DNA from 2 places in the Priestia sp. KCTC 13724 genome. Region 2 is predicted to be linked to the other one. Evidence: riboswitches for the same ligand, from Rfam matches in the RefSeq annotation. Region 2 holds a riboswitch; the other holds the start of a gene.
What was found. Region 2 has a riboswitch for cobalamin ahead of metE (5-methyltetrahydropteroyltriglutamate--homocysteine S-methyltransferase). Riboswitches for the same ligand answer to the same signal wherever they lie in the genome.

Region 1 (15,260 bases), on a different contig from region 2:
AATGATGGGGCTAATCGTTGGAGGGATATTTTCATTTTTAACAGCTCTAAATGGGCATGAATCTGCGCAGCTTCTTTATGAATATCAGCCAGAAAAGCTTGCAGGAGCAGAAGGTTTATTTGAAACGACCGACTATGCACCGCTCACTATTGGGGGATTTACAGATCGTGAAACTCAAACCGTCAAATGGGGAATTGAAATTCCATGGGCACTAAGCTTTCTAGCAGATGATCGCTTTGATACGGTTGTTGCAGGACTCAATGATTTTCCAGAAGAATACTGGCCCCCTCTTTTCATCCATACTCTTTTTAACGGTATGGTAGGGATTGGATCACTGCTTATTCTACTATCTATCCTGGGAATTGCTTGGTATAAATTTATGAAAAAGCGTGGTTTTCCAAAGTGGTTAATGTGGGCATTTGTTATTTCTGGTCCTTTGGCCATCCTATCAGTAGAATTCGGCTGGATTTTCGCATGTACAGGTCGACAACCTTGGGTAATTTACCGAATTATGAAGACCTCTGAATCCGTTACAACCTCTGCTAATTTAGAATTTTTATTTGCTCTATTTTTAATTGTATACGCTATACTCGTTGTTGCTGTTTCACTTGTTCTTATTTATTACTTCAAGCGTAATCCATTGGAGAAAGAGCTTGCAGATATGAACTAAAAGGATGTGGAATTAATATGGGTGATTCACTACTTGCCATCACGGTCATTTGGGGATTTATTTTTATTTATGCTGTTATGGGAACAATGGATTTTGGAGCGGGATTTTGGTCAATGGTTTACATTAATCGTGAAAAAACCAATGCTACAAACATCGCTAACCGCTATCTCTCTCCAACTTGGGAAGTAACGAATGTATTTATCGTTGCAATTGTAGTTGGTTTATTTAGCTTCTTTCCTGGAGCTACGTTTACGCTTGGAACTGTTCTATTAATTCCAGGAAGTATTATTCTATTGCTTTTAGCACTTAGAAGTGGTTTCCTTGTATTTTCAAATTATACTAAGGGAGCTCGCCATCAAAAGGCTCTCGTTTATATTTCTGGTCTATCAGGCGTGTTGATTCCAGCGTTTTTAATTGCTGTTTTACCAATTAGCCAAGGCGGTTACATCGATACCATTGATGGAGTTGAAAAACTAAACTTACTCAAAGTATTTACCAGTCCAAACGTATATGCTTTTATAGGATTTGCTGTCAGCTCTTCGTTATTTCTATCCTCATTGCTTTTAGCTGATTACTCCAAGTCCTCAGATGAAATGGAAGCATATGAGGTATATAGAAGAGATGCGCTCATCACAGGTCCTATATCACTTGTCATGGCCATTCTCATTATGCTGACACTGCGTATGGAAGCCACTTGGCTTTATAATAACATGATGGAAGACAAACCCATCTTATTTATTTCCTTGTTTTTATTCCTAGTAGCAGGCGGAGCTCTTTTACTTCCATCATCAAAAGGAAAAGGAATGCCTAGACTAGCAGTTGTTGCGATTGTTCTTCAGTATTTTTTAGCGAGCTATGTATATGGAAAAGGTCATTTACCATATGTTATTTATCCGAATGTAACCATCGAAACAGGATTTACCCATCCTGATGCTTTTCGCTCATTATTCATCACGTACATTGTAGGATTTGCTATTTTATTCCCTGGATTCTACTATTTCTGGCGCTTGTTTATGAAAGACAACCGAAAGTATATTGGAAAGAAGCCGTATTAAACTAAAGAAGTAAAGAACGATTTATCTGTTCTTTACTTCTTTTATTATGTTTGCTGCAATATTAAGTGCATACGCTTTACACTTTTCTACATCTTCTCCATATGGAGCAAGCTCTACTTTTAAGCCTTCTGTCATTAAGGTGCCACCTTTTTCACATAAACATTGTTAGTTTCTCAGCTTGAATAGTTGAATCTGTGCTGCACTCAAATCGGAGTGGACAATTTTTGCACTCTTGTAATAAACTTATCTTTTGAAAAAACTTTGGCTCTTCTAGTACATCTTTCATCATTTTCAGTTTATTAACTGACTCTAAATAATTTTCAGATACAATTTCAACAGTCTCTCTCTTCCCTGTTAGAAGTGAATAGAAATGAATAGCTTTTGGCATTCTATTGAATGCATGCTTGGTAAAAACCATCATAAATGCTGTCAGCATTTCTTTTACTTCTGATTGATCATCAATTAGAAACTTTGTTACTTCATAAGAAGAATCCGACCAATACGCTGCATCAATTAACAGTGAAATATTTGTTTCTAATTCAGGAACGTATACTCCATATTTTTCATAAACAAATAGTGGCGTATCATCTTGCAATTCACTCATAAGAAACGTTAACAAATGATCACTCATCGATGCTAGGACTTCATAGTAATGAATTTTCGATTGGAAAAGTTCCGGTGAGAGCTTGGACCAATACCTTTCAATTAATTGTAAAATAAAATATGCAGATCTTTCATATGGCGCTTTTGCATAATATTCTTTGACAACCTTATGAATGGTTACGCTGACGAGACTTCGCCAATCAACCAGTTGGTGTTTACGAGCTTTAAGCTGCCTCTGATAAAATTTATAAGGGCATTGAATAAACTCTTCAATATGATGACTAGCCAAGGTTTTGATTTGAACTTTTAATTGCATCCTGTCACCACGCTTTATAAAATCACCTGTTGCTTTATCCTTTATGATACTTGTTCAATTACTTTGCGAATTGCGCTCCATGAATGCTTAACAAAATAAATTGGCTTTTGCTGCTTTTTCGCTTTTTCTTTAATGACCTTTGCCATGTTGTGGTTAATAAAATCTGTAATCACAAGTACAAAACCAATATGATCCGGAATTTCTCGCTTCACCATATTACTTTTTCTTCCATCAAGATGAATAACTTCGTTAAACCCCTCACCCGCTAACCGATCTGTAATATGCTTTAAACGATCTCCTCCAACAACCATAACTGATGACATGTATTTCTCCTCCTATACGATAAAATTAAGTTTATTTAAAATCTTAACGATGATTTAATCTTGTTTGCTATATACATAGAATAATTGAGAATGATTCTCTTTGTCAATTATTAATTGATAAAAATTCTCAATTAATTTTCTAATCTCTCGATTATAACAATAATGAAAATTGACCATACTACATATATCACGCGTATAAAGGAGGGGAATATATGTCACAAAACGTTCTTTGTGAAGTGAATAACTGTCATTATTGGAAGCAAGGCAACCGTTGTGGAGCAGACGAAATTTACGTAGTCAGCCATGCTGGTAAAAAGGCTTCTAATAGCCGCGAAACAGATTGTAAAACATTTAAACCTGAAGATCTTTAAATCGGTTATCCTAAAACAAACTTTGTTCTATTCCTAATTAATAAAAAAGGACAACCACGCGGGTTGTCCTTTTTCATATCAACGAAAGTGAAGGTAATATATGAATACCAATCAACTTGTTCATTTTTTCAAAGCAGAAGCTGTTAAAGCCAATAAACAAACGTTCCCCATTTATGTGCAATCATTTGCTCATTTATGGCAGTATGAATGTGGAACATTAGAAACCATTCCACCTGAAATTGACCTGCTTATCACTACTCGTGCTATTGAACTAGGCCTTATTTCAACACAGGTAGCTGACTAAAACTGTTGTAGCCATTTAGTCAGCTTCTTTATTTTACAAATCATCAAATCCATTTACATCTGATGCTTTTGTATATTGTCTTGACTTTTGCTCAAAGAAGTCTGTCTTACCAAGGTCAACCTCTTGATACGCAACAATCCAACGCAGCGGATTTTCAATTGGTGCATCAGGAAACGCTACGCGCCCAAATCCCATTTGATTACAGCGTTTATTTGCCATATATTCGATGTATTGACGAATATCTTTCATCGTAATTCCATCAAACTTCTCACCAATGACTGACTCAGCCCATTCAATTTCAAGCTGGGCAGCTTGTCGGAATGTTGAAGTAACAAACTCTTCAAGCTCAGCCGTACGCTGTTCTGGATTTTCATTTAGCACTTCTTTAAAGATTTTTTCAAATAACCCCACATGAAGCTGCTCATCACGATTAATATAGTTAATCATCGTGGATGTGGCAACCATTTTTTGATTGCGTGCTAAGTTGTAGAAAAACGCAAACCCACTATAGAAGAACAGACCTTCTAAAATAACATCATATACAATGGACTTTAAAAAGTTTTCAACTGTTGCCTCTTCAGCGAATGCTTTATAACCATTTGTCACAAAGTCATTGCGTGCACGAAGCTTTTCATCCGTACGCCAATATTCAAATACTTCATCTTGCTTAGCTTTTGGCACTAAGCTTGATAATACATATGAATAAGAGTGATTATGAACAACTTCCTGCTGAGCTAAAATAATCATCAGCGCATTGATTGAAGAATCCGTAACATAATCAGCAACTTTGCTCGCATAATCTGACTGGATGCTGTCCAATAAAGCCAACAAACCAATAATCTTTAAAAAGCTCTCCTGTTCATCCGCTGTAAGCTGTGGAAACTGTTTGATGTCCTGTCCCATATTAATTTCAAACGGTGTCCAGAAATTAGCTAGCATGCGCTTATACTTTGGAAACGCCCAAGAAAATCGTACATCATCCCAGTTTAAAATATTTGAGGTTTCACCATTAATAATTCCCGTTGAGCGGTTCGGGGCATTTTCATTCATAATCTCACGTTTCTTTAGACTGTTCGTCAACAAAATCGACTCCTTTCTTAGCTATGGCAGCTTTCACACTCATCAATTACTTCGCTAGACGTAGAGCGAACATAATACGTTGTTTTTAGCTTTTCTTTCCATGCAGTCATGTGTAAATCTAGTAAATCTTTTGCACGAATATCATTTTGAACATAAATGTTAAACGAGATAGATTGGTCAATATGACGCTGACGCTTTGCATTTTGCTTAATGCTCCAATGTTGGTCGATTAAATAAACAGACTTATAATACCAATTCGTTTCCGGTGACAAATCTGGAGCAGTAACTGGAATTTTATAGTTTTTCTTCTCTTCTGAATAGAACTTACGGAAAATCGGATCAATACTAGCCGTAGACCCAGCAATGATGGAAGTAGATGAATTCGGCGCAACGGCCATTAAATATCCGTTTCGAATTCCCTTTTCTTTCACAAGCGCCTGTAGCTCATTCCACTGATTACTTTCGTAACCGCGTGCTGCAAAATAAGCTCCTGTTTCCCAATCGGACCCCTCAAATAGAGGGTATGCTCCTTTTTCTTCTGCAAGCTCCATGCTTGATTGAATCGTTAGGTAAGCAATTTTTTCATATAACTCATCGCAATACTGAACAGCTTCTTCTGTTTCCCAAGCGATCTTTTGTAGAGCTAATAAATGGTTCCAACCAAACGTACCTAGACCGATAGCACGATAGCGTTGGTTTGTTAGTTTTGCCTGTAGAACTGGAAGGTTATTCAGTTCAATTACGTTATCTAGCATACGAACTTGAATGGGCACAAGGCGTTCAAGTACATCTTCCGTTACTGCACGTGCTAAGTTGATAGACGATAGATTGCAAACGACAAAGTCACCTGGTTGCTTTGTAATGACGATTTTTCCATCTTCTGTGATTTCTTCAACCACTGTTGTCATGCTTTGATTTTGCGTAATTTCTGTACATAAGTTACTGCAATAAATCATGCCCTCATGACGGTTTTGGTTAGCACGGTTCACTGTATCACGGTAGAACATATATGGTGTTCCTGTTTCTAATTGTGAAATCATAATTCGTTTAAAAATTTCAATCGCAGGCACTTTTTCTCTTGATAGGGATTCATTTTCAATACATTCACGATAACGATTTCTAAAGGAGCCGCTGCCTTCCTCTTCATCATAGAAATCTTCTAGCGAGTAACCCATTACCGTACGAACTTCATGAGGATCAAACAAGTACCAGTCTTCACGTTTTTCAACAGCTTCCATGAATAAATCCGGCAAGCAAACGCCAGTAAATAAGTCATGCGTACGCTGACGCTCGTCTCCATTGTTTAAACGTGCATCTAAGAAAGAAAAAATATCCTTATGCCATACGTCTAGATATACAGCAATTGCCCCTTGACGTTGACCCAGTTGATCAACACTAACTGCTGTGTTATTAAGCTGTTTCATCCAAGGAATTGTTCCTGATGATACGCCCTTAAACCCTTTTATATCGCTACCTCGGCTACGGATATGACCTAGATATACGCCAATTCCACCACCGTTTTTACTTAGCGTAGCTAAGTCCGTATTGCTATCATAGATACCTCGTAAACTATCATCAACCGTATCAATAAAGCAGCTTGATAGCTGTCCATAGCTTTTTCCTGCGTTCGCTAATGTCGGCGTTGCCACTGTCATGTAAAGGTTTGAAAGTGCCCAATATGACTCTTTTACCAGCGCTAAACGCTCTTCTTTCTTTTCATTTGCCATGAGTGTCATAGCAATAATTAAAAAGCGTTCCTGCGGTAGCTCGTATACACGCTTATCATGTGATGTTGCTAAATAGCGATCAGCTAATGTTAACAGGCCAATATACGTAAATAGGCTATCTTTTGTATAATCAATGGCTAAGCCTAGCTCATTAATCTCTTCCACAGAGTATGTATCCAAAAGCTGTGTACTATAAATCCCCATATCTGTAAGCTCTGTAATAAGCTTATAAAATGAGCCGTACCTTTCAGCTTGATTGTATTTTCTATTGGCGGCAGCTTTGCGATATAGCTCTTGTAAATAGATATGAGCTGCTACATATGTCCAATCTGGCTCATCCATTGAAATTCGCTCAAGTGCTGCTAAAATAAAAACATTTGCTATTTTTTCGTCCGTCATATTCTCTTTCGCAGCAACTGTTTCTACTACCTTTTCCTCATACCATGAAAAATCAAGTTGTGGAAATTTTTCACCAAGTAGTTTCATATCATAATTTACTTTTTCAAGTTTATTTAAATCTGTTGTATTAATCATAAAAATAAGTTCCTCCTTTTTCTCCAGCATAAAAAAATCACTCACCTGACGCAGTGAGCGAATAGAACGAAGATAAAAGAAGACAAAATGTCTTTTCTCAATCCTCGCTCTATCCTCTCACCTCCCGAAGAAGATAAAACGTCATAAAAAAGGCAGGTCTCCTGACTTATGCTTCGCTTTACTCTAAGGCCTTCCCATGATCGTTACTCACAGTGGCTATTCCTTATTTCATCAGCATTCACAGTTGCGGGGACAGTTTTGGATTTACACCAAATTCCCTTTTAAGTCTTTTTTCAGACACCTTTTCTACTGAAAAACACAAAATATAGTATATGAAGTTTTAATAAAAAACAAGATGTTGTGTTATAAACACATTATAAGGGACAACTTACAGAACTACAATATCTTTTTCAAAATAAATTCCCGCACATTTACCCCACCTTACTTAACATACTGATTTACGCCTTTGTTAAGTAAGGTTTCCTAAACATATGTAAAAAAAGAAATTTTTAAAAGTTTTGTTAGGTATTAGCAACTAGCCACTACAAACAGTCTTATTTTTCATCAAACTATTCCATCATAACATGTTTTCTCGGATTGGTTGTACTATTTGATTTATGAAATTTAATCAAACTTTTTTTCACATGACTAGACAGCTGCTATATAAATAAAAAGAAAATTTTTTTAAAAAACGAACTCACAATAAAAGAGTTTGGGACATAACAAAATGATTGCTTCTAAGAGACGAACAATAGCCGTTCCAATCTCTTTGGTTTGTCTGAACACGTTCGTTCCATTGCGCTACGGCCACTCGCTTTCCGCGGGGAGGAACCTGAGCTTCCTCGCTGCGCTGCGGGATCTCAGTTTTCCCTCTCTTTCCCGCAGGAGTCGAGTGTCCTACGCTCCATTCCACCCTGTTTCCAACATTGTTTTCACAATCAACAAAAAACCTGAACGATTAAAAGTTATGAACTCTCAATCGTTCAGGTATAGTAGAGACTGAACTACTTATGTCTCAGTCTCTACATTATGCATATGTTTTTTGATATGTGGAAACTTTATTTAAAAATATCCTATCCACCCGATAGCCAATGCCTGGTTCTTCTGGCACATGAATTAACCCATCATCCACTTCTACTTCTGGAAGAATGACATCTTTGTTCCAATAGCGTGAAGAAGCTGAAATGTCTCCAGGTATCGTGAAATTCTCTAATGAAGCTAATGCAATATTATGAGCTCTTGATATACCCGATTCCAGCATTCCCCCTACCCATAGTCGAACATTACTTTTCTGGCACAAGTCATGAATTCGTTTTGCTTCTGTTAAGCCGCCTACCCGTCCAACTTTTACATTAATAACTTGACAGCTCCCTAACTCAATTGCTTTTCTAGCATCATCATAAGACACAATGCTTTCATCTAAGCAAACGGGCGTGCGTAGCTGCTGTTGTAAATGACGGTGATCGATAATATCACTAGAATCTAATGGCTGTTCAATCATCATAAGGTCAAATTCATCTAGCTTTTGAAGCAAATTCAAATCATTTAAGGAGTAAGCAGAGTTTGCATCTACCATCAGCGGCAGTTTTGGATAATGATTTCTAATTTGCTTAATAAGGTCATAATCAGCTCCAGGCTTAATCTTTACTTTAAAACGTTTATATCCAGCTTTCAAGTGTTCATCTATTTTATGAACCATCTTATGAATATCATCGAGTCCAACTACTACACCAGCTTCTACAGCTTCTTTTGTGCCACCAAGAGCTTGAGATAGAGACTTGTTGTTCTTCTTAGCAAACAAATCCCACACTGCACAATCTATTGCTGCTTTACTCATATGGTTTCGCTTAATCGGATTAAATATTTCCTGTAGGTCTAAAGGCGTCGTTAATCGCTTTCCAATTAAAGCCGGAAGTAAAAAATCATTGAGCATATGAAAGCACGTTTGGATGGTTTCTTCTGTGTACCAAGGAGTTGAAAATGCTACCACTTCTCCCCAGCCTGCTTCACCGCTTATATCTTCTACTTCTAAAAGAAGCAGTTCTCGATTTGTCACAGTTCCATAACTAGTTGAAAACGGTGATAATAGGTTCAATTCAATAGCATGAATGGTTGCTTTATGAATTTCAATCATAGTTGACGCCCTTGTTCTATACGCTGAGGTAATTTTCGTCTAATAATTTTATTGGAAGCGGTTCTTGGTAGATCATCAACAATAAAATAATACTTTGGTACTTTATAATTGGCTAACATCGACTGACAATATGCCTGTAACTCTTCTTTTTTTATTGGCGATGTAACTACTAAAAAAGCTGCTGGAACTTGTCCCCACTGTTTATGAGGCAGCCCTGTAACCCCGGCTTCTGCAATAAGTGGGTGCTTTAATAGAGTGCTCTCAATTTCTGCTGGATAGATATTTTCTCCACCTGAAATAATTAAATCTGATCTTCTATCTAATACGTATAAAAATCCATCTTCATCAAGTTTGCCGATATCTCCTGTATAAAACCAACCATTTTTTATTGCTTTATCTGTTTCTTCTGGTTTATTAAGGTACCCAGACGTTACGTTAGGGCCTTTCACAGCAATTTCACCTTCTATACCATTCATTACTTCCTCACCGTTAGCATTTACAATCTTAAGCTGGCAAGGCATCAGGGGCTTTCCTGCAGATCCAAGTTTTTGAATACTATCTTCTGGAGCTAACGTTACAAACTGAGAAGAAGTCTCTGTCATGCCATACGTCTGGTAGACAGGGATTCCTTTCTCTATACAGTCGTCCAAGAGAACTCTTGGCACGGGACCTCCTCCTGCTAACATGCAGCGAAATGATTCAGGATATTTTCTGCCACCTAGTTCCTTTAACATTTGGGTCAGCATCGAAGTTACGACCGACATAATGGTCACACCTTTTGTTTCAATAGCAGCGTTTGCTTGTATAGCTTCAAACTTTGAGTGTAATACAATTCTCATCCCATAAATAACATTTCTCATTAAAATAGAAAAACCGCTAACATGAAACAAAGGCACAGCAACGAGCCAGCAGTCATTTGTCTGAAGTCCAAGGTTTAGCGATGACCCAGTAGCACTCCACCAGTGATTTCCATAAGACTGCATAACTCCTTTTGGGTTACCTGTAGTACCTGACGTATACATAATTGTATACGTATCATTTAAATCATACTGAGATTGAAGCACAATTTCTTTTTCGTGTCGATAGATAAGGTCTTGTAGCTGAATTAGTTCTGTTCCTGAAAGCAGTATGGTTTCTTCATAACTCTCATCCACAACAAGAAAGTTCGCTTTTGCATCGCTACATTGATACTGAATCTCTTGCTGCTTTAAACGCGTATTGAGTAATAGTGCTTTTGCTCCTATATAAGCTAAAGCATGAATTAATTCAATATATTCTATTCGGTTCTTCATATATATAGCAACTGTGTGACCTTTTTTTATCCCATAGCTCGCTAATTGAAAAGCTCGCTTCACCACTCGTTTATGCAGCTGTAAAAATGTAATCGATTCCGCTGCTAAGTCCACCGCAACTCGGTTAGGTGTTACTTTCGCTCGTTGACTTAACCAATTAGGTAACAAATTCATGCTTCTATTCTCCTTTCCATAGAAAAAACAGCTTGATGAATGTCATCAAGCTGTTTTGAGCATTATGGGAAACGTGGGAACTGTTTGAAGTCTGGGTTGCGCTTTTCTTTGAATGCGTCACGACCCTCTTTTGCTTCATCAGTTGTGTAATATAAAAGCGTAGCGTCTCCAGCAAATTGCTGTATACCAGCTAATCCATCCGTATCAGCATTAAATGCAGCTTTTAAGAAACGTAGAGCTGTTGGGCTCTTTTCTAACATTTCTTCACACCATTTAATTGTTTCTGCTTCTAGCTCTTCTAATGGTACAACAGTGTTAACAAGTCCCATTTCAAGTGCCTCTTGCGCATTGTATTGACGGCATAGATACCAAATTTCACGCGCTTTTTTATGACCAACAATACGCGCTAAATAGCCTGAACCATATCCAGCGTCAAAGCTTCCAACTTTTGGACCCGTTTGGCCAAAAATTGCATTATCTGCAGCAATTGTTAAGTCACATACGATATGTAAAACATGACCTCCACCGATTGCATAGCCTGAAACCATCGCAACAACTGGTTTTGGAATAACGCGAATTAATCGCTGTAAGTCTAATACGTTTAAGCGAGGAATTTCGTCTTCCCCTACATAACCACCATGCCCGCGTACTTTTTGGTCTCCACCAGAACAAAATGCTTTGTCTCCAGCACCAGCTAGCACAATTACACCAACGCTTGAATCATCACGCGCATATGCAAAAGCATTAATTAATTCCATTACCGTTTTTGGGCGGAAAGCATTTCGTACTTCTGGACGATTAATTGTAATTTTTGCAATTCCATTATATGTTTCATACAAAATATCTTCATAATTACGTTGAGATACCCATTCAACTGTCATCTTTCTTCCTCCTCATGTTGTGATAAAAACTCACTTACTATTTTACCAAAAATTCTTGGTTGTTCCACATGAATTGCGTGGCCAGTGTTTAAAACAACTTTATACCTACAAAATTTGAGCTGGTTAGACATGTCTTTTGCGATTTCACAAAATTTCTGATCAAGTTCACCTGTAATTAACAGGACAGGAAGCAACAAGGTATGTAACTTCTCCCAATAAGATTGTTGAGCTCCAGTTCCCATACCAATTAGACTATTTGCTAACCCGAGCTTACATTGAGCCAACCTCTCTTGACGAACTAGTGCTTGATCTTTTTCAGGCATGCGCTTTTGAGTTTTAAACATGGGGATGCTTTCCCAGTAGTCCACAAACTTCAACACACCTTGCTCCCTAATGAACGCAGCTAATTCTTCATCAGCAGCTTGCCTTGCCATTCGCTCCGGCTGTGTTTTTAAGCCCGGTGATCCACTCTCTAGAATGAGCGCTTTCACTCGTTCTGGATAATGAATGGAAAATGCCAACGCTAGACGCGCTCCCATTGAATAGCCAAGAACAAAGGCCTTTTCAATTCGGAGCCTATCTAGAAGACTTACAATAACGTTCATCATCTGAGTCATTTTATATGGAGCTACATCGCTAGGGGAATCTGTCTTTCCATGTCCAATAATATCAATTGTAATAACCTCATAATAACGTGCCCAAGACTTCGTAAATGTACTCCAAGTTTGAGAGGAACCTGTAAAGCCATGCAATAACAAAAGGGGAGTTCCTTTCCCTTGTACTTCAACATGGTACGAAACATCTTCATATCTATAATACATCTCTTATTCCTCAAATTCAGACAAATTTATTACCTGGGAAACGTCACTCCAGATTTCACGATGTATTTCGACATTTTCTTTGCGAGCTGTTGGCACTTCAATAATGTGCAAGCCACCCTCTTTAAACGAAGCTTTTAATGCGCAGTGAAGCTCATCTGCTGTATAGGCTCTACTAAATGTACCCTCATATAACTTTGCAGCATGTTCAAACTGTAGACCTGTTGGCGTACCGAATAAAAACTCAAAATGCTTCTCTTCTTTTGACTGAGGTAAAAATGAAAAGATTCCCCCGCCATCATTGTTAATGAGCACGACTGTTAAGTTAAGATTATGCATTTTAGCAGCGAGCAAGCCGTTTAAATCATGGTAAAAAGATAAGTCCCCAATTAAAAGTACAGTATGTTCATATTCCGTGCTAACACCTAAAGCTGATGAAACAACACCATCAATGCCATTAGCACCGCGATTTGCAAATAAGTGAATTGGTTTATCTGTCGCAAAGAAAAACGAATCTACATCTCTTATTGGCATTGAGTTGCCAATAAACAAAGCCGAATTAGCTGGTAAAAGCTTTGATAGTTCCTGTACAATGCTACCTTCAAACCACTTATCTTGTAAGTTGATTTTTAACGAATCCTTAACCTGCTTATTTAATTCAATCCACTTTTCACTCCATGAATTAGAAGATTTCTTACTTCCTATATACTTTGGTAATTCACGAGCGAATAGCCCTTCGTTGCACTGAATCATATGCGTTGAGCGAAGTGTAGGATCTCGCCATCCATTACTTTCATCTACTACAAAAACAGCTTTTGGCTCATACGCTTTTAAAAATAAAGTCAAACCCTTTGATACAGGCATGGCACCAAACCGAATGACAACTTCTGGCTTCAATAGCGGTTGAATTCCTTCTTTTTTCAAAAAAGAATCGTACGTATCGATAACGAGATTTTTAGCATGATCACCGTTTCTCATCTGCGAGAGTGGATCCGCAATAATTGGAAATTGAAGATAATTTGCTAACTCTACAATAGCCTGTTTATCTTCCCCCTTTAGCTGATCTCCACATATGATCAAACCTTTTGTTTCGTCTTTTATGAACTGACCAATATGCGCAAAAGCTTGACTAGAAAGCATTGGATTTCCCTTATTAAACGAAACGTACGAGTTATCACGCTCATGTAAGCTCCATAAATTTTCTAAAGAAAGATTTGGAACAATTGGTTCACGAAGCGGCATGTTAATATGAACAGGACCTTTTGGAGCACCAGCTGAAACGCTAACAGCTCTTCCAGCCACAGTTCGAATATAACGAATTGCCTCTTCCGCAGCTTCTGGTAAAGCTGTATCCACAAACCACTTTGCATAATGACTAAATAAGTATTGTTGATTAATTGCCTGTGGAGCTCCTACCTCACGCAGTTCATGCGGACGATCTGCCGTAATGACAAGTAGAGGAACCCTTGAGTGATGTGCTTCGACAACTGCTGGAAAATAATTTGCAGCAGCTGTTCCAGATGTACAAACAAGCGCAACAGGCTGATTTTTTGCTTTTGCCATACCTAAAGCAAAAAATCCAGCCGAGCGCTCATCAATATTTAAATGAACTTTTATCTTTTCATGCTCAGACATTAACATAGCAATCGGTGTTGAGCGAGAACCAGGGCTTACCACAACATGATTTACACCTAATTTAGCTAGTTCGTCTACAAAAGCTGCTACGTAAGCAGTTAACTGATCAGTATGGTCCACTTGCTATACCCCCTAAAGCTGATAGCATTGGATTAAATTTAATCGTTGTTTCTTCGTATTCACTCTCAGGTGTCGAATCTGCTACAATCCCACACCCTGCAAAAAGCATCGCTTGTTGTCGTTCAATTACACCTGAACGAATCCCAACAATAAACTCTCCGTTACCGTTAATATCAATCCACCCAATTGGAGCTGCATACCATCCACGATTGAACGGCTCTAACTTTCGAATAATGGACAAGGATTCTCTTTGCGGATATCCTCCTAGAGCAGGTGTGGGGTGGAGCTCTTTCAACAGAGAAAACAATGTCACACCTTTCTTGATTTTACCTCGTACAGGTGTATAGAGATGTTGGATATGCTTCGTTTTATACAATGTTGGCTGCATAGGTATTTCTACTTCCATACAATAGGCGTCCATTGCTTCTTTAATCATATGCACGACCACGTCATGCTCAATTAAATTTTTTTGGTCATTTAAAAGCTCATCACCTAGAAGCGCATCTTCTTTACGTGTTTTTCCTCGCTTAATGGAACCCGCTAAACAAGTTGAAAAAACATAGTCTCCTTCTTTCTGCACCAAACGCTCTGGAGATGCACCAACAAAATGTTGGTTTTCATTCTCAAAAATGAAGGTGTAGCTTGTAGGCTGCTCTCTCAGTAAACGCTGAATAACGTACTCTGTCGAAATTGCTTCAGTAAATGTTGCTTTTAACTGTCGAGCTAGCACGACTTTTTCAATTTTTTCTTGTTGAATTAAGGAAGTAGCATTTTGAACATTTTTTGTAAACCTTTGTACATCAATTTCTTCTTTTGTTAATAGTAAAGGTGATGAGTAGCTACTGCCATCATACTCTTGATTTATTAACAATCCTTCAAGCTCTTCAATGTGCTTAAGGTGATCTTGTATATTGTCTTCACCACTTACTTTAATGTTTATACTTAGATACCCATTTCCATCTGCCTCTGTATACAGAACAGAAGGAATTACAAATTTACTATTGGAAAAATCCGTCCAATAGCTGTCCTTTTTTTGATAAGGATCAAATGAGAATCCTCCAAAAAGCAGAGGACCTGTACCATTTGGAAATTCTACGTTATTTGTATATAAAATATCTTTTTTAAAGCGCTTCCATTGTTTTTCTGTATCAAAAAAACGCGCAGACCCTTCTTTGGAAGACAGCGTATAAGCTCTTCCTAACCCAACGAATGTGTACTGTTGG
Region 2 (15,260 bases):
GAGCGTGGTATATCGAGCGGATGCTAGAAGCAGCTGAGGCTTTTTCCATGAATTTAGGCTTTTTAGGTAAAGGGAATGCATCAGCAAAAACGCCTCTTATCGAACAAATTGAGGCTGGAGCGATTGGCCTTAAGCTTCATGAAGATTGGGGTACCACCGCATCAGCAATCGATACAAGCCTGCAAGTTGCGGATGAATATGATGTACAGATTGCGATTCACACAGATACGCTAAATGAAGGTGGGTTTGTCGAAGATACGATGAGAGCAATTGGAAATCGTGTTATTCATACGTATCATACGGAAGGAGCAGGTGGTGGACATGCACCTGACATTATGAAGATGGCAAGCTTTAAGAACATTCTGCCGTCATCAACGAATCCAACTAGACCGTATACGATTAACACTCTAGAAGAACATTTAGATATGCTGATGGTTTGTCATCACCTAGATCCTTCTGTACCAGAAGATATTGCATTTGCAGATTCCCGTATTCGTAAGGAAACGATTGCAGCTGAAGATATTCTGCATGACCTTGGAGTTTTTAGCATGATCTCTTCTGATTCGCAAGCAATGGGTCGTGTTGGTGAAGTGATTACGAGAACGTGGCAAACAGCAGATAAGATGAAAAAGCAAAGAGGAAAACTAAAAGGTGATAACGGTATTGGTGATAATGAACGGATTAAGCGATATATCGCAAAATATACAATTAATCCAGCTATCACCCACGGCATTTCAGAATACGTAGGTTCAGTAGAAGTTGGTAAGCTTGCAGACTTAGTCGTTTGGGATCCAGCGTTTTTTGGTGTGAAGCCAGAGTTGATTATTAAAGGCGGAATGATTGCTCACAGTCAAATGGGTGATCCTAATGCCTCTATACCTACTCCTCAGCCGGTTCTATATCGCCCGATGTTTGCTTCTTTCGGGAAAGCACGCAGTAAAACGTCGATAACATTTATCTCGCAAGCTGCATATAACCGAGGAGTACATCGAACCTTGGGATTGGAGAAACGGATTAAGCCTGTAAAAGGGATTCGTTCACTAAGTAAAACGGACATGAAGCTAAATGGTGAAATGCCTAAAATTGATGTGGATCCACAAACGTACGAAGTGCGAGTGGATGATGAATTAATTACGTGTGAGCCAGCAGAAGTATTGCCTATGGCACAACGATATTTTTTATTTTGAGGTGAAAACAAACAATGTTAATCGAGCAAATTGTTGGAAATGTCGCTACGCTAGAAAAGAAAGCGCCACATATTGAAAAAGTGTATTTAGAAAGTGATCATCTATTAAAGCGCGTGCAGCGAGTTGTGACCGATCACGGTAAAGAACTAGGAATTCGTTTGAAAGACAATCGTGAGCTTGTAGATGGTGATGTGCTTTATATGGATGAGAAGAATATGATTGTTATTCAAGTAATAGCAGATGACTTATTAACGATTCAACCCACAAGTATTAAGCAGATGGGGGAGATTGCTCATCAGCTTGGAAACCGGCATCTGCCAGCTCAATTTGAAGAAAACGAAATGCTTGTTCAATATGATTATTTAGTCGAAGAGCTTCTTAACGAGCTAAGCATTCCGTATAAGCGTGAAAAAAGAACGGTTCAAAAAGCATTTAGACATATTGGACATAGTCATGACTAATCAACTGTTAGCGCTTGTACAGCTGTGTGATTCAAACTTTCCATCCGGCGCTTTTTCACATTCATTTGGCATGGAAACCTATATTCAAAAAGAGCGAATTATAAATGCTGTTACGTTTTCAGAAGCTCTTAGTACGTATGTTGAAACACAGCTTACTTATACAGATGGGTTAGCTTGCCGACTGGCATATGAATTTGCTTCAGAAGGGCATCTTCAGAAAATAAAGGAATTAGATCAAGAGCTGTATGCACTGGCGCTAGCAAAAGAAACGAGAGAAGGGACAAGGAGAATTGGTCAGAGAATGGTCAAGCTTTGCGTCGATCTGTTTGGTGGGAAGCTTTTAGAATGCTACGAACAAGAGATTCAGCGGAAGGAGTGTTTTGGTCATCCATCAATTGTTTTTGCCATTATAGCTGAGCAATTACAGGTGTGTAAACAAACAGCTGTTTCTACGCATTTGTACGCCACTGTGTCATCGCTTATTCAAAATGCAGTTCGTGGTATCCCAATTGGACAAACAGATGGTCAACGAATTTCGCTTGCTTTTCATGAGAAAATTGACCAGGCAGTAATGAATATTCTTCAAGCGGATTCAAGTGAGCTTGGTGCAATGATGCCCGGTCTTGAAATCGCTCAAATGCAGCATGAACGTCTGCACGTTCGCTTATTTATGTCTTAATACAAAACGATATAAGGGAGGGAAGCCTTTGTGGCGAAGGCGAAAAAATGAATGCAATGAGAATTGGTATTGGAGGTCCTGTAGGGGCGGGGAAAACGATGCTTGTAGAAAGACTAACGAGAGCACTGCAAAGTGAGCTAAGCATGGCCGTTATTACAAATGATATCTATACAAAAGAAGATGCTCAGTTTTTAGTGAAAAATAGCGTATTACCTCAAGAACGCATCATTGGTGTGGAAACAGGAGGTTGTCCGCATACCGCTATTCGAGAAGATGCTTCTATGAACTTTGCGGCAATCGACGAGCTGGTTGAAAGACATCCTGACGTTGAGCTGATCTTTGTGGAAAGCGGTGGAGATAATTTAGCAGCAACGTTTAGTCCAGAACTTGTCGATTTTTCTATTTATATTATTGACGTCGCTCAGGGTGAAAAGATTCCGCGTAAAGGTGGACAAGGAATGATTAAATCAGACTTGTTTATTATTAATAAGACGGATTTAGCTCCGTATGTTGGTGCAAGCTTAGATGTAATGAAAGAAGATACAATTGCAGCCCGAGGTAAAAAGCCTTTTGTATTTACAAATTTGAAAAAGGATCAAGGACTGGATGAAGTAATTCAGTGGATCAAAAAAGAAGTATTGCTTATCGGCATTAAATCATGAGCTATACAGGCTATTTAAAGCTTGAGTCGCACAAGGTGAAAGGTAAGACGGTTGTTTATAACACATATCATGACGGAGCTTTTAAGGTGGCTCGCCCAATTTACATGGAAGAGCATACCCCAACAATCTACCTTCTACATGTAGGAGGTGGATATGTTGGTGGAGACCGTTATAAAGCGTGTATTACGGCTGAAGAGGGTGCACATTTATGCTTGACGACACAGGCTGCAACAAAAGTATACCGAACGCCAAACGCACCTGTAGTTCAGGAAACAGAGCTGCTCTTAAAAAAAGGAGCAGTGATTGAATACCTTCCAGATCCGCTTATTTTATACGAAGATGCGCAGTTTATACAAGAAACAACTGTACATATGGAAGAGAAAGCAACATTTTTTATCTCTGACGTTATTACGCCAGGCTGGTCACCTAATGGAGAGATATTTAAGTATGATTCACTGCGTTCGAAGCTCAAAGTTTATCAAAACAATCAGTTAATGGTGTTTGACCATTTGTTTTTATCGCCTCATGAAGACATCCATGCGATTATGAAAATGGAGGGCTACACACATTTCGGTTCTTTTTTAGCAGTGGCTGAAGGAATTATCGATTCGGTCATTGATGAATTGTATGATGAAGTAATAAGTGAAGAGCAGCATGGATATATAGGGATTTCAAAATTAGCGATTAATGGATGTGCCATTAGAATTTTGGGAAATGATACAAAAACGCTTGAAAGTATTATTAATAGATGTTTTCAGTTCCTGAGAAAGCGCCTGTTAGGCTTAGAGGTGGTTCATCTTCGTAAATATTAAGAGCTGCCTTTGAGTAATGGTGTTAAGTGAACTTACAGAAAATTACATTTAGGGGTATAAATTTTTCTCCTTTACTAAAACTATTGGTAAATCAATGCGAGGTAGATAAGGATGAAAAAACAATTACCATGCCAAGTGCCCCCTGTATATATTCTAAATTGTGAGAATCAATTTTTTGACTAGGCTAGAAGCGATCTTGTGGAATATTGCCCTACCAGGGTTTAGTCAATTATTAAACAAGCAGTACGTAAAAGGGATTGTGTTTATAGTATTAGAATTTTTAATCAATATGGGCGCACATTTTAACTCTGCAATACAATTAAGTTTTTTAGGTGAAACTGAACAGGCGTTAGCAACTGTAGACATGCAGTGGATTATGTTTTACCCATGCTTGTATTTTTTTGCAATGTGGGATGGTTTTAAAGATGCAGAAGCAGATCCCCCTCCTCTTTACTCGTTTATACCGTTTGCATGCTGTGCTTACTTTGTAACAGTAGGCATCATGTATGCTTCAGTTGTGAAAATTAACGGAGTACTGCTTGGGCCGATTTGGCTACCGATGCTGTCTGTGATTCCAGGACTGATAGTTGGATTGCCAATTCAGCTTTTACTAGCTAAAAAAGCAAATGCTACGCCATAGACATGAAATGAAAGTTGAATTCTTCAGCTTATCTTTCATGTCTATTTTTATGCCAAATATAGATATGGTTGTACATAACATAGTGAAGAATATATTGAAAATAGAGCATTTTCGGTTAATCAAGCCTCGCCAAAGCATATTATGAAATCGCTCCTGTATGCAAGGGAATTGTTAAGAGAAAAAAAGGGGTGTGGATTTTTCCACAGGGAAAGGAAGAACATTTAGAGAAGCGACCTCTGCAATTTTCGGACGGCCCATCTTTTATCATGCTAAAAGAAAAGGGTGTACAAGCTATTCCAATTGCATATTACTATAGTTTTCGTCATGATCAGCGTCCAGAGCTATTTATTAAAGTGGGTAAACGTATAGAAGTAAATACAGAAACAAGTCGAAGTGAATTAACTCATAAGCTAGAGCAGGCCGTAACTACTGAGTTAGATAGCATTAAAAGTAAGCTTGTTAGCGAGGACCTTTCAACATTTGACGTGTTTATGACGGGTAGAAAAACGTTGAGCGAGTGGCCAACTTAATTTCCACATAATATTTTCATTGTAAATAACTTCATATATTTGATACTATAGGAAAAGGAAACCATTGATAAGAACAGCAGCTTTTTTGTATAAGAAACCATACGGAAAGTTGATTACATAATGAAAAGTGAAAAGGTGATTAAAGCGGTTTATGATTGCATTTACTTGTTTAGTCGTGATCATCAGTGTTGTTCGTCCTTATTTTGAAAGTATTATGGTCAGACGAATAATATCTGAAGAGAAAAAAGTTCGATATTATAAAGAACAATCGTTTTTTTATGTTCTTATTTTACTTCTTTACGTAGTCATTATGCTGTACTATGCGCTACCAGTAGAGAAGTGGGGTCTTCAAACGGTATACTTGGATACCATACAGCAAAAGAACATGTTTCCAGCCTGGGTTGAGTACTTATTATTGCTTATCTTTTTAGGGTTTATTGTATTGTCAATTATGCTTCAATGGATGAAAGATCATGGAGAAACGGTATTTATGGAACAGGAGATGCCTACTTCAATTGAGGCAACGGTTCCAAAAACGAAACGAGAACGCAAGTGGTGGCTTACATACAGTGGAACTTCAAGCGTAGTAGAAACGCTGGTATATTTTCCAAGTCTTTATATCTATATTCATGATGTTCTACAAATTCAAAATAGCTGGGTATTAGCCGTTTTAATCGGTTTAGGTTATTTCATGTCACAGTTAGCGTTTCAAAAAGATCGTTTAAGCCTTCAGACATTAGTTGTTGGAGTTGGTTTGGGCGCTATGTATATCATGTCAGATTCGATTGCAATCATTGCATTTTACTACGCATTTAGCTTTTTAGTTTATGACATTTACCAACAAGACCGCAATATACCTATGAAAGCAGGATGAAGAAAAAGACTGGGACATAAGTAATTCAGCCAATGATAAACCTGAACGATTGAGAGTTTCTCACTTTTAATCGTTCAGGTTTTTTGTTGATTGTGAAAACAATGTTGGAAACAGGGTGGAATGGAGCGTAGGACACTCGACTCCTGCGGGAAAGAGAGGGAAAACGTGAGATCACGCAGCGCAGCGAGGAAGCTCAGGTTCCTCCCCGCGGAAAGCGAGTGACCGTAGCGCAATGGAACGAACGTGTTCAGACAAACCAAAAAGATTGGAACAGCTATTGTTCGTCTCTTAGAAGCAATCATTTTGATCAGCTAGCTCCTCATGAGATAGCTACATTTGATAAAAATAAGTCGCTGGAAATTTTACATATCTTCTTTAAAGGGATTTCTCCCAATTGATTTAAAAAAACGAACAAAGATGACTATTCTCATTTTTTTGTTCGTTTTTTAGTTTCTTGAGGGTTGACACGTGTCTTTATGGAGAATAAGATGGTAGTGTGATAAACGGAAAGTGTATAGTATGCAGTGAACAAAATATGTATAAATATGCAAAAAAGGGGAGTTGCTGCGTAGCAGTTAAGGCGATGGGATACAGCGGGAATATCATTATGAGGAGAGAACAACTATGAAAAACCCATCGTTACTAACGCAGGTTTTAGTAGCATTCGTCGTAGCTGTTGCGCTCGGACTCATCTTTGGAGACAAGATGTCTGTCGTGCAGCCGCTTGGCGATTTGTTTCTAAGGCTCATTAAGTTTATTATGGCGCCTTTGATTTTAACGACGCTCATTGTAGGCGTAACAAGTTTACAAGATACCAAGCAGCTTTTTAGTATGGGAGGGAGAACGATTGTTTTCTACCTCTTTACAACGTTGATTGCTGTGACGATTGGTATCGTATATGCTGTGATTTTATCACCTGGTACAGGAGCTAACGTGTCGTTACCGCAAGGAGCCACTGCGCCGAGTGGAGAAGCACCAACGCTTACGGAGACGTTGCTAAACATGATTCCGGAAAATCCGTTTGCAGCGTTAATGGAAGGGAATATCCTACAAATTATCTTTATGGCAATTGCAATTGGTTTAGGGATTTTATTTGTAGGAGAGCCAGCAAAGCCAATTCAAAAGCTATTTGAATCTTTTTCCACAGTCATGTTTAAAATTACAAGTGGTATCATGGTCATTGCACCAATTGGTATCTTTGGAATGGTAGCACCAATTATTGGTGAGTATGGTTTAGCTGTTTTAGCACCTCTCGCTAAGGTGATTATTGCTGTAGCATTAGGTTGTTTAACGCAGCTTCTCGTTGTGTATTCTCTTGCGGTTAAAGGCTTTGCTGGGATGAGTCCACTTATATTTTTAAAAGGAATAGCACCAGCCGGCCTTGTAGCTTTTAGTACAGCAAGTAGTGGTGCAACGCTACCTGTTTCAATGAAAAACGTTCAGGAAAACCTTGGCGTTTCAAAGGAAACAGCAAGCTTTGTTTTACCGTTAGGTGCCACAATGAATATGGACGGTAGTGCGATTTACCAAGGTGTTGCTGCGCTATTTATTGCACAATTTTATGGAATTGATCTCGGTATGAGTGAAATTTTACTAATCATGTTTACAACTACCATTGCATCAATTGGTACTGCGGGCGTGCCAGGTGCAGGGATGATTATGTTAACAATGGTACTAGCAGCCGTCAACCTTCCAGTTGAAGGAATTGCTTTAATTGCAGCAATCGATCGTATTCTTGATATGTTCCGTACGTCGGTTAATATTGTCGGAGATGCTGCAGCTTCTGTTGTTGTAGACTCATATGAGAAGAAATCAAAAGAAAAAGCGAATCAGCAAGCATCGTGAATTTTTGTGCGTACATCCTTATGAAAGGTGAGGGTGTACGCATTTTTTTCATTCCTTGCTATAATGGAAAAAGATTCACGCATACTAAAGTGAATGAGTAATTGATAACGATTTAAAGGAGTTTTTTGATGACAAAAGTAAAGTTAATTTCACATAATGATTTAGATGGGGTAAGCCCAGCTTTATTAGCTCGCTTAGCATTTGGTGATGAGAACCTTGATTACGACACGGTAGGAATCGGACGCATAAACGATACGGTGCTGCATTTTATAGAAGAAGATAATGATGGACAAGACTTATACATAACGGATATTAGCGTAAATGATGAAGTAGCAGCTAAGCTGGATGAACTTGTGAAAAATGGTCAAAAGGTTACGCTTATTGATCATCATATTTCTGCACTTCCTCTTTCTGAAAAATACGATTGGGTCCATGTGATACCAGAAGATAAGAATGGGACGAAAACAGCAGCTACATCGCTTTTTTATACATATCTACTAGAAAACAAGATGTTGGAACGTACGAAGATGCTGGATGAATACGTAGAGCTTGTACGTTTATTCGATACGTGGGATTGGTTTCGCGAGAAAAATGAAAAAGCAAAAAGACTTAATCACCTTTACTACTTAATTTCTCATGAAGAGTTTAAAGATACGGTTCACGAAACGCTACAAGCATCTTATACTGGTGCCAGTCAAAGCTTTGAATTTACAGAAAAGCACGCGATTTTACTTGAAGCTGAAGAGAAGCGAATTGAAAAATATATCTATGACAAACAAAAGCAAATGATGCAAGCAGAAGTAGAGATTGCAGAGCAAAAATACAAGGTAGGGATTGTGTTCGCAGATACATATCAGTCAGAGTTGGGAAATGCATTATGCCTAGAGCATGAAGAAATCGACTTTTCAGTAATGGTTGATATGGGAAGGAAAAAGCTAGGGTTTCGAGCGGTGAAAGATAAGATTAATTTAGCTGAAATCGTGGGTCACATTGGTGGTGGAGGCCATCCAAAAGCATCCGGCTGCAAATTAACGAGCGAAACCTTCAAGCTATTTGTAACCGACCACTTGTTTCAACCAGACGAAAAAAGTGAATAAACTAAGTGTAGAGGAGGGATGACTTTGACATTTGAGCGTGAGGTTGTTGTGGTAACTGGTGGCGCAAATGGAATTGGAAAAGGTGTGGCAAGCGCCTATGCCAAAAAAGGTGCCAAAGTGATAATCGCAGATATTGATGAAGAACAAGGGGAGAAGTATGCTAAAACGCTGCGTGAAGCAGGTGCACAGGCAATGTTTATTCACACAGATGTAAGAAAAGAAGAGGATGTTATCAACCTCATGAAAGAAACTGTTTCAGCTTATGGTACGATTACCATTCTGGTTAATAATGCTGGAGTAACAAAGTGGAAGTCTCCGTATGAGTTAACGCTAGATGAATGGGATGATATCATAAATCTTAATTTACGAAGCGTATTTTTATGCTCAAGAGAAGCTGCAAAAGTGATGCGAAATAACAAAATAGGTGGTTCAATTGTAAACTTAGCTTCTACGCGTGCCGTTATGTCAGAGCCACACACCGAAGCATACGCTGCTACAAAAGGTGGCATTGTGGCGCTAACGCATGCTCTTGCCATTTCACTTGGACCAGACAAGATTACCGTCAACGCAATTTCTCCTGGCTGGATTGAAACTCAGCAATATGAGGAGCTTCGAGATGTTGATCATGCTCAGCATCCGTCTAACCGAGTTGGCACTCCAGCAGATATTGCAAAAGCGTGCCTTTACCTGACGCATCCAAACAATGATTTTGTAACGGGGACGAACGTAGTTGTCGATGGTGGAATGACGCGCAAGATGATTTATGAACATTAACTAAAGTAAGCAGGCTATAGGCTATACCTATAGCCTGCTATTTTTATTTTGTATAAAAACACAGTTATATGAAAGCGTATTCTTTTTAAAATTTAGAAAAATCAGACTTGATTTACTTATCGAAATCATGTATCGTTATGTTCAATTCCTAATTGAAAAGGAATTAGTGTATAAAGTGAATATGTTCATGCAAAAGGTGCTAAGACACTAGTTTTAGCTTAAAAGGGAAGATCGGTGAAAATCCGACGCGGTCGCGCCACTGTAAGGAGGAGCCTATTATCAGTAAACCACTGTTTATGAAACGGGAAGGTGATAATAGGTGATGATTCTAAGTCAGGAGACCTGCCTGTTGTTTGCACTCACAACCTACGCGTAATAGGGAGAGGTGATTAGCTTGGTATTGAAACAAAAGTATATGTTGTTCAATACTTCTTAAAGCTGTCGTCTAACTCTCTTTCCAGAGAGTTTTTTATTGCAGAAAAATAGACGAAACGAGGAGATTGAAATGACAGTGAATACAGCAACAATTGGGTATCCAAGAATCGGTAGAAACAGGGAATGGAAAAAAGCAATTGAAGCTTATTGGAAGCAGGAAACAACGGAAGCAGAGCTGCACAACCAACTTCATGAGTTGTATGTTAATCAGCTTCGTATTCAAAAAGATAAGGGGATTGATTTTGTTTCAGTAGGTGACTTTAGTTATTACGATCACATGCTTGATACGGCGGTTATGTTTAATATTATTCCAGCTCGTTTCAAAAAGCAAAATCTATCCGCTCTTGATACATATTATGCAATGGCAAGAGGGAACAAAGAAGCAGAGGCATGTGAGATGACTAAGTGGTTTAATACCAACTATCACTACATTGTCCCAGAGTTTACTGACGTAACGCCGGCATTGAATGAAAACAGACCATTAGCATATTGGCAAAAAGCAAAGGACGAATTGGCACTTAACGGTAAGCCTCTTCTAATTGGGCCAGCAACCTTTATCTTATTAGGCAAAGGATTTAAACAAGAAGAAGTATCGAGCTTATTTGCTCAATTAACTCCGCTTTATATTCAAGTGATTAAGGAGTTACATGAAGCGGGAGCAGAGTGGATTCAAATTGATGAACCAATTTTTGTAACGAATAAAGCAGAAGGGTACTGGAAGGATGTTGAGGCATTTTATCAGCGTATTTCAGAGGAAGTACCTGGTGCTAATCTTATCATCCAAACGTATTTTGAAGCATTAGATAATTACCAATCTGTTGTGAACCTTCCTGTGAATGCTTTTGGGTTGGATTTTGTACATGATGAGAGAAAAAATAGTGAAGCGATAAAAGCACACGGTTTTCCAAAAGGGAAAAAGCTTTTTGCAGGCGTTATTGATGGTCGTAACGTGTGGAAAAGTAACTTAATTGAAAAAGCTGCACTTGTAAGTGAATTGCAAAAATTAGTGGGTAAAGAAGAGGTAATTGTTCAGCCATCTAGTACACTGCTTCATGTCCCTGTAACGGTAGAAACTGAACAAGAGCTACCAGCTGATATTCGAGCAGGCTTAAGTTTTGCTGAAGAAAAGCTGACTGAGCTAGAACTTTTAAAGGACCTTTTAAAAGGGGATAGCGAAGCAGTAAAAGCACATCAGCAAGAGATTGAGGCATTTTCGAAGGTTGCAAACCGCGTTCACACGAAAACGAGAGCAGAGCTAGAACAGATTGATGATCAAGCCTTATCTCGTGCTTCTGTGGCTGAGCGCCAGCGTTTGCAAAAAGAAAAGTTTGATTTACCGCTTTTACCAACTACAACAATTGGAAGCTTGCCACAAACAGCAGAGGTTCGTTCGAAGCGCTTAAAATGGAAGCAAGGTCAGTTAACGAACGAACAGTATGAAGCGTTTATAAAAGAAGAAACAAAGCGCTGGATTGAGGTTCAAGAAGAAATTGGTATTGATGTGCTGGTTCACGGTGAGTTTGAACGTACGGATATGGTTGAATTTTTTGGTGAGCGCTTAGGCGGAATGTTAACAACGAAAAACGGTTGGGTTCAATCATATGGTTCACGCTGCGTAAGACCACCTGTTGTATACGGAGATGTCTATTTAGTCGAGCCGATGACGGTTAAAGAAATTGTCTATGCACAAAGTTTAACCGAAAAAGTCGTAAAAGGAATGCTGACGGGGCCAATTACCATCTTAAACTGGTCATTCCCACGTACAGACATCTCGAAGTATGAAAGCATGAATCAAATTGCATTAGCCATTCGAAAAGAAGTTAAAGCGCTTGAAGAAGCCGGTGTTCACATGATACAAGTAGATGAACCTGCGCTGCGAGAAGGATTGCCAATTCGAGCTGAAAAGCAAGCCGCGTATTTAAATGCTACTGTTGAAGCGTTCCGTCTAGCAACAACGGGTGTAGAAGATACAACGCAAATTCATACGCATATGTGCTATTCGAAATTTGATGACATGATTGACACAATCTCTGCACTAGACGCAGATGTCATTTCAATTGAAGCATCCAGAAGTCATGGCAATATTATTTCTTCATTCGAGCAGTATTCATACGATAAAGAAATCGGGCTTGGCATTTACGACATTCATAGCCCTCGTATTCCAAGCTTTGAAGAAATGACAAATAATCTTGACCGTGCTCTTCGCGTGTTAAACCCAGCACAATTTTGGGTTAATCCAGACTGCGGTTTGAAAACACGAAATGAAAAGCAGGTAATCGATGCTTTAACTCAAATGGTAAACGTTACGAAGAAGTATCGTGAAAAGTTAGCAGCAGTCGCACAATAAAATGAAACAAAGAAAACCCCCTTTTATATGGGGGTTCTTTGTTTACGTTATGACAAATTATCTTGTTCCAGCCATTGCTGCGACCATTTTTCAATTTCTATCATAATAGGTTCAAGCGCTTTTCCTTTTTCCGTCAAGGAATACTCGATGCGTACAGGCGTTTCTGGAAAGACCTCACGCTTGACAATCCCTTGTTGTTCAAGGTCTTTCAAGCGTTCTGATAGTACGCGGCCGCTTACTGAAATGGATGATTCGATGGCACAAAAACGCTGGGGTCCAGACAGAAGCTTATAAATAATGAGCCCGGTCCAGCGCTGACTTAAAATCGTCATTGCTTTTTCAAAGCGTGGACATAAGGTTGATTGATTCATTTGTTTCACTCCTATAACACATATTATAGCACAAAGCATTAGGTGCTACACTTCTTAAAACTTCACGACCAAAGAGAAGAACCTTACATAAAGTAAGCGAAAGGAGTATTGAAGTAAAGCTGTTGAGAGAAACTAGTTAATAACCAATTACTTATCTATCTAAAAAACGAAATGGCTTATTCACGATCAAATAGCCAAGTTTTAATAATTGCTGCATACTCACGACCATATGATTGAAGCTTCACGACGTTTGGTGTTTCTGCACCTAATGGGTATACGTTATATCCTTGTCTTTTGGCAATCAGTGATGCGCGGTATAAATGAAACTGGTTGCTGACGAGTACAATATGTTTGTCATTGATATCAATAAGCTTTTTGGTATAGAGAAAGTTTTCATAAGTGGAAGTAGATTGACTTTCTTGTATAATGCGAGCAGAGTCAACGCCGTGATCTACTAAAAAAGTAGACATCGCTTCCGCTTCAGAGATGTCTTCATCATCACCTTGTCCACCTGAGACAATAGCAATAGTTGAAGGATTATCTTCTAAATAACGCAGCGCAGTAATCATGCGCTCTCGTAAACTTAAAGATAGCTCTTTTCCATTTACCTTAGCTCCAAGAATCATAATGTAGTCTGCGTTTTTTGGAGGAGGTGAACTAGCTGCAGAATAAATATGATATGACGCAAACAACACGTATCCAATTAGTAAAGAAGTAAGTACGTAGATAAATTTTCTTTTCATAAGCTACTCCCATCGTGTATTCCTATTTAGTATAATGCAGTAATTGGTATAAAAAGTAGTATTTATTTAATATTTAAGCGGTAAATAGGAAAAAATGTCATGAATTTAGCAAAAGGGATAGCTTCATATGTTTTGGAACGTTATAATCATAATGCACATCTTCTGCAACATTTCAAAGAAGGAGAGAACGAACATGAAGAAAAAAGCCGATTGGCGTTATCGAATCGCACATAAAGAAGCTTTAATCGGTATCGGCCTGGCTCTTTTCCACTTTGCATGGTGGTTTGGTTTTGCGTACGGACTTGGTTCAAAGCCCGTATCAGAGTATACATACATATTGGGGTTTCCGGCCTGGTTTTTTTATAGCTGCATACTTGGAATCCCGCTCATTATTTTACTGGTCTGGATTATTGTTCGCTTTTTCTTTTCAGATCTTCCTTTAGAAGATGAAGAAAGAGGTGAGAGCGAATGAACTGGGCTGTTGTTGTTCCTCTTGTTGTGTTTGTTCTATTAATTTTTGCGATTGGCTTTATTACCGCTAAAAAAACAAGCACGGCAAGTTCATTTATTAATGATTATTTTCTAGGAAGCAGAGAGCTTGGAGGGTTTGTTCTTGCCATGACGATGGTCGCGACGTACGGAAGTGCGAGCAGCTTTATTGGTGGTCCTGGTACAGCATATCAAACCGGACTTGCTTGGGTACTATTGTCCGTGATTCAAGTTGTAACAGGTTACTTTGTTCTCACAACTCTTGGCAAAAAATTCGCCATTGTTTCGCGAAAGATGAATGCCGTTACGCTTGTTGATTTTTTGAAAAAGCGATATGAAAGCAATATTGTTGTGATTGTTTCTGCTGTAAGCATTGTCCTTTTTCTATTTGCTTCTTTAGCTGCTCAGTGGGTTGGAGGAGCTAGATTAATTGAAGGTTTTGTAGGCATTTCATACAAAAGTGCGCTTGTCATCTTTGCAGTCACCGTACTTGTTTATGTATCAATTGGTGGGTTTCGTGCTGTCGTACTAACCGATGCCCTGCAGGGAATTGTAATGCTTGTAGGGACGATTATTTTACTAATTGCTACTATTTATGCTGGCGGCGGTGTCGAAGCAATCATGAAAGACTTAGTGAATGAAAATCCAAATCTTGTGAGCCCGTACGGAGCAGATCGTTCATTAACACCGCTTTATGTGTCATCATTTTGGATTTTAGTTGGAGTAGGAGTTGTGGGGCTGCCACAGGTGGCCGTTCGAGCGATGTCTTATAAAAACTCGAAAGCGATGCATCAAGCCATGCTTATCGGTACGGTAGTAGTTGGTGTGATTATGTTAGGGATGCATCTTATTGGTGTGTTTGCTCGTGCTGTAATTCCAGGAATTGAAGTGGGAGACACTGTGATGCCGACGTTAACCCTTGAAGTATTACCACCTTGGTTAGCAGGAGTTGTACTTGCTGCGCCGATGGCAGCCATTATGTCGACGGTAGACTCTATTTTATTAATCATTAGCTCTGCTATTGTAAAAGACTTGTATTTAAACTACGTTAATCCGAAAGCAAAAGAGCAGCAGGTGAAAAGATGGAGCTTCTTAACAACAATGATTATTGGAATTTTAGTATTTTTGTTTGCTATTAACCCACCTGATTTACTCATTTGGTTTAACTTATTTTCATTTGGTGGACTTGAAGCAGTATTTATTTGGCCAATTGTGTTAGGATTATATTGGACAAAAGGAAATAAATATGGAGCAATTTCGGGAATGGTGACGGGGCTTTTAGTGTATATTTTAATTCACACATACGCTCCTAAC

Region 1: it holds a riboswitch for cobalamin, as region 2 does, so the genes downstream of both, AC1UFB_RS08605 (ribonucleoside-diphosphate reductase subunit alpha) here and metE (5-methyltetrahydropteroyltriglutamate--homocysteine S-methyltransferase) in region 2, are expected to answer to the same signal.

Annotation. Positions count from the first base shown of each region.
Region 1 covers NZ_JBXDLD010000057.1:11,875-27,134, reverse strand. Annotated here, with positions in the region: gene AC1UFB_RS08640 (cytochrome ubiquinol oxidase subunit I) at 1-670, shown strand, start outside; gene AC1UFB_RS08635 (cytochrome d ubiquinol oxidase subunit II) at 688-1,725, shown strand; gene AC1UFB_RS08630 (hypothetical protein) at 1,877-2,644, opposite strand; gene AC1UFB_RS08625 (DUF2325 domain-containing protein) at 2,686-2,967, opposite strand; gene AC1UFB_RS08620 (DUF1540 domain-containing protein) at 3,180-3,338, shown strand; gene AC1UFB_RS08615 (hypothetical protein) at 3,439-3,642, shown strand; gene AC1UFB_RS08610 (ribonucleotide-diphosphate reductase subunit beta) at 3,676-4,722, opposite strand; gene AC1UFB_RS08605 (ribonucleoside-diphosphate reductase subunit alpha) at 4,740-6,935, opposite strand; cobalamin riboswitch at 7,118-7,303, opposite strand; gene AC1UFB_RS08600 (hypothetical protein) at 7,681-7,896, opposite strand; gene menC (o-succinylbenzoate synthase) at 8,011-9,117, opposite strand; gene AC1UFB_RS08590 (o-succinylbenzoate--CoA ligase) at 9,114-10,583, opposite strand; gene menB (1,4-dihydroxy-2-naphthoyl-CoA synthase) at 10,646-11,464, opposite strand; gene menH (2-succinyl-6-hydroxy-2,4-cyclohexadiene-1-carboxylate synthase) at 11,461-12,285, opposite strand; gene menD (2-succinyl-5-enolpyruvyl-6-hydroxy-3-cyclohexene-1-carboxylic-acid synthase) at 12,289-14,037, opposite strand; gene AC1UFB_RS08570 (isochorismate synthase) at 14,024-15,260, opposite strand, start outside.
Region 2 covers NZ_JBXDLD010000034.1:25,837-41,096, forward strand. Annotated here, with positions in the region: gene ureC (urease subunit alpha) at 1-1,187, shown strand, start outside; gene ureE (urease accessory protein UreE) at 1,202-1,648, shown strand; gene AC1UFB_RS05420 (urease accessory protein UreF) at 1,641-2,327, shown strand; gene ureG (urease accessory protein UreG) at 2,375-2,989, shown strand; gene AC1UFB_RS05430 (urease accessory protein UreD) at 3,076-3,801, shown strand; gene AC1UFB_RS05435 (hypothetical protein) at 3,977-4,441, shown strand; gene AC1UFB_RS05440 (lysophospholipid acyltransferase family protein) at 4,630-4,971, shown strand; gene AC1UFB_RS05445 (hypothetical protein) at 5,123-5,845, shown strand; gene AC1UFB_RS05450 (hypothetical protein) at 6,064-6,243, shown strand; gene AC1UFB_RS05455 (dicarboxylate/amino acid:cation symporter) at 6,470-7,690, shown strand; gene AC1UFB_RS05460 (DHH family phosphoesterase) at 7,819-8,787, shown strand; gene AC1UFB_RS05465 (glucose 1-dehydrogenase) at 8,812-9,561, shown strand; cobalamin riboswitch at 9,739-9,925, shown strand; gene metE (5-methyltetrahydropteroyltriglutamate--homocysteine S-methyltransferase) at 10,067-12,343, shown strand; gene AC1UFB_RS05475 (winged helix-turn-helix transcriptional regulator) at 12,391-12,714, opposite strand; gene AC1UFB_RS05480 (YdcF family protein) at 12,891-13,457, opposite strand; gene AC1UFB_RS05485 (YhdT family protein) at 13,651-13,929, shown strand; gene panF (sodium/pantothenate symporter) at 13,926-15,260, shown strand, end outside.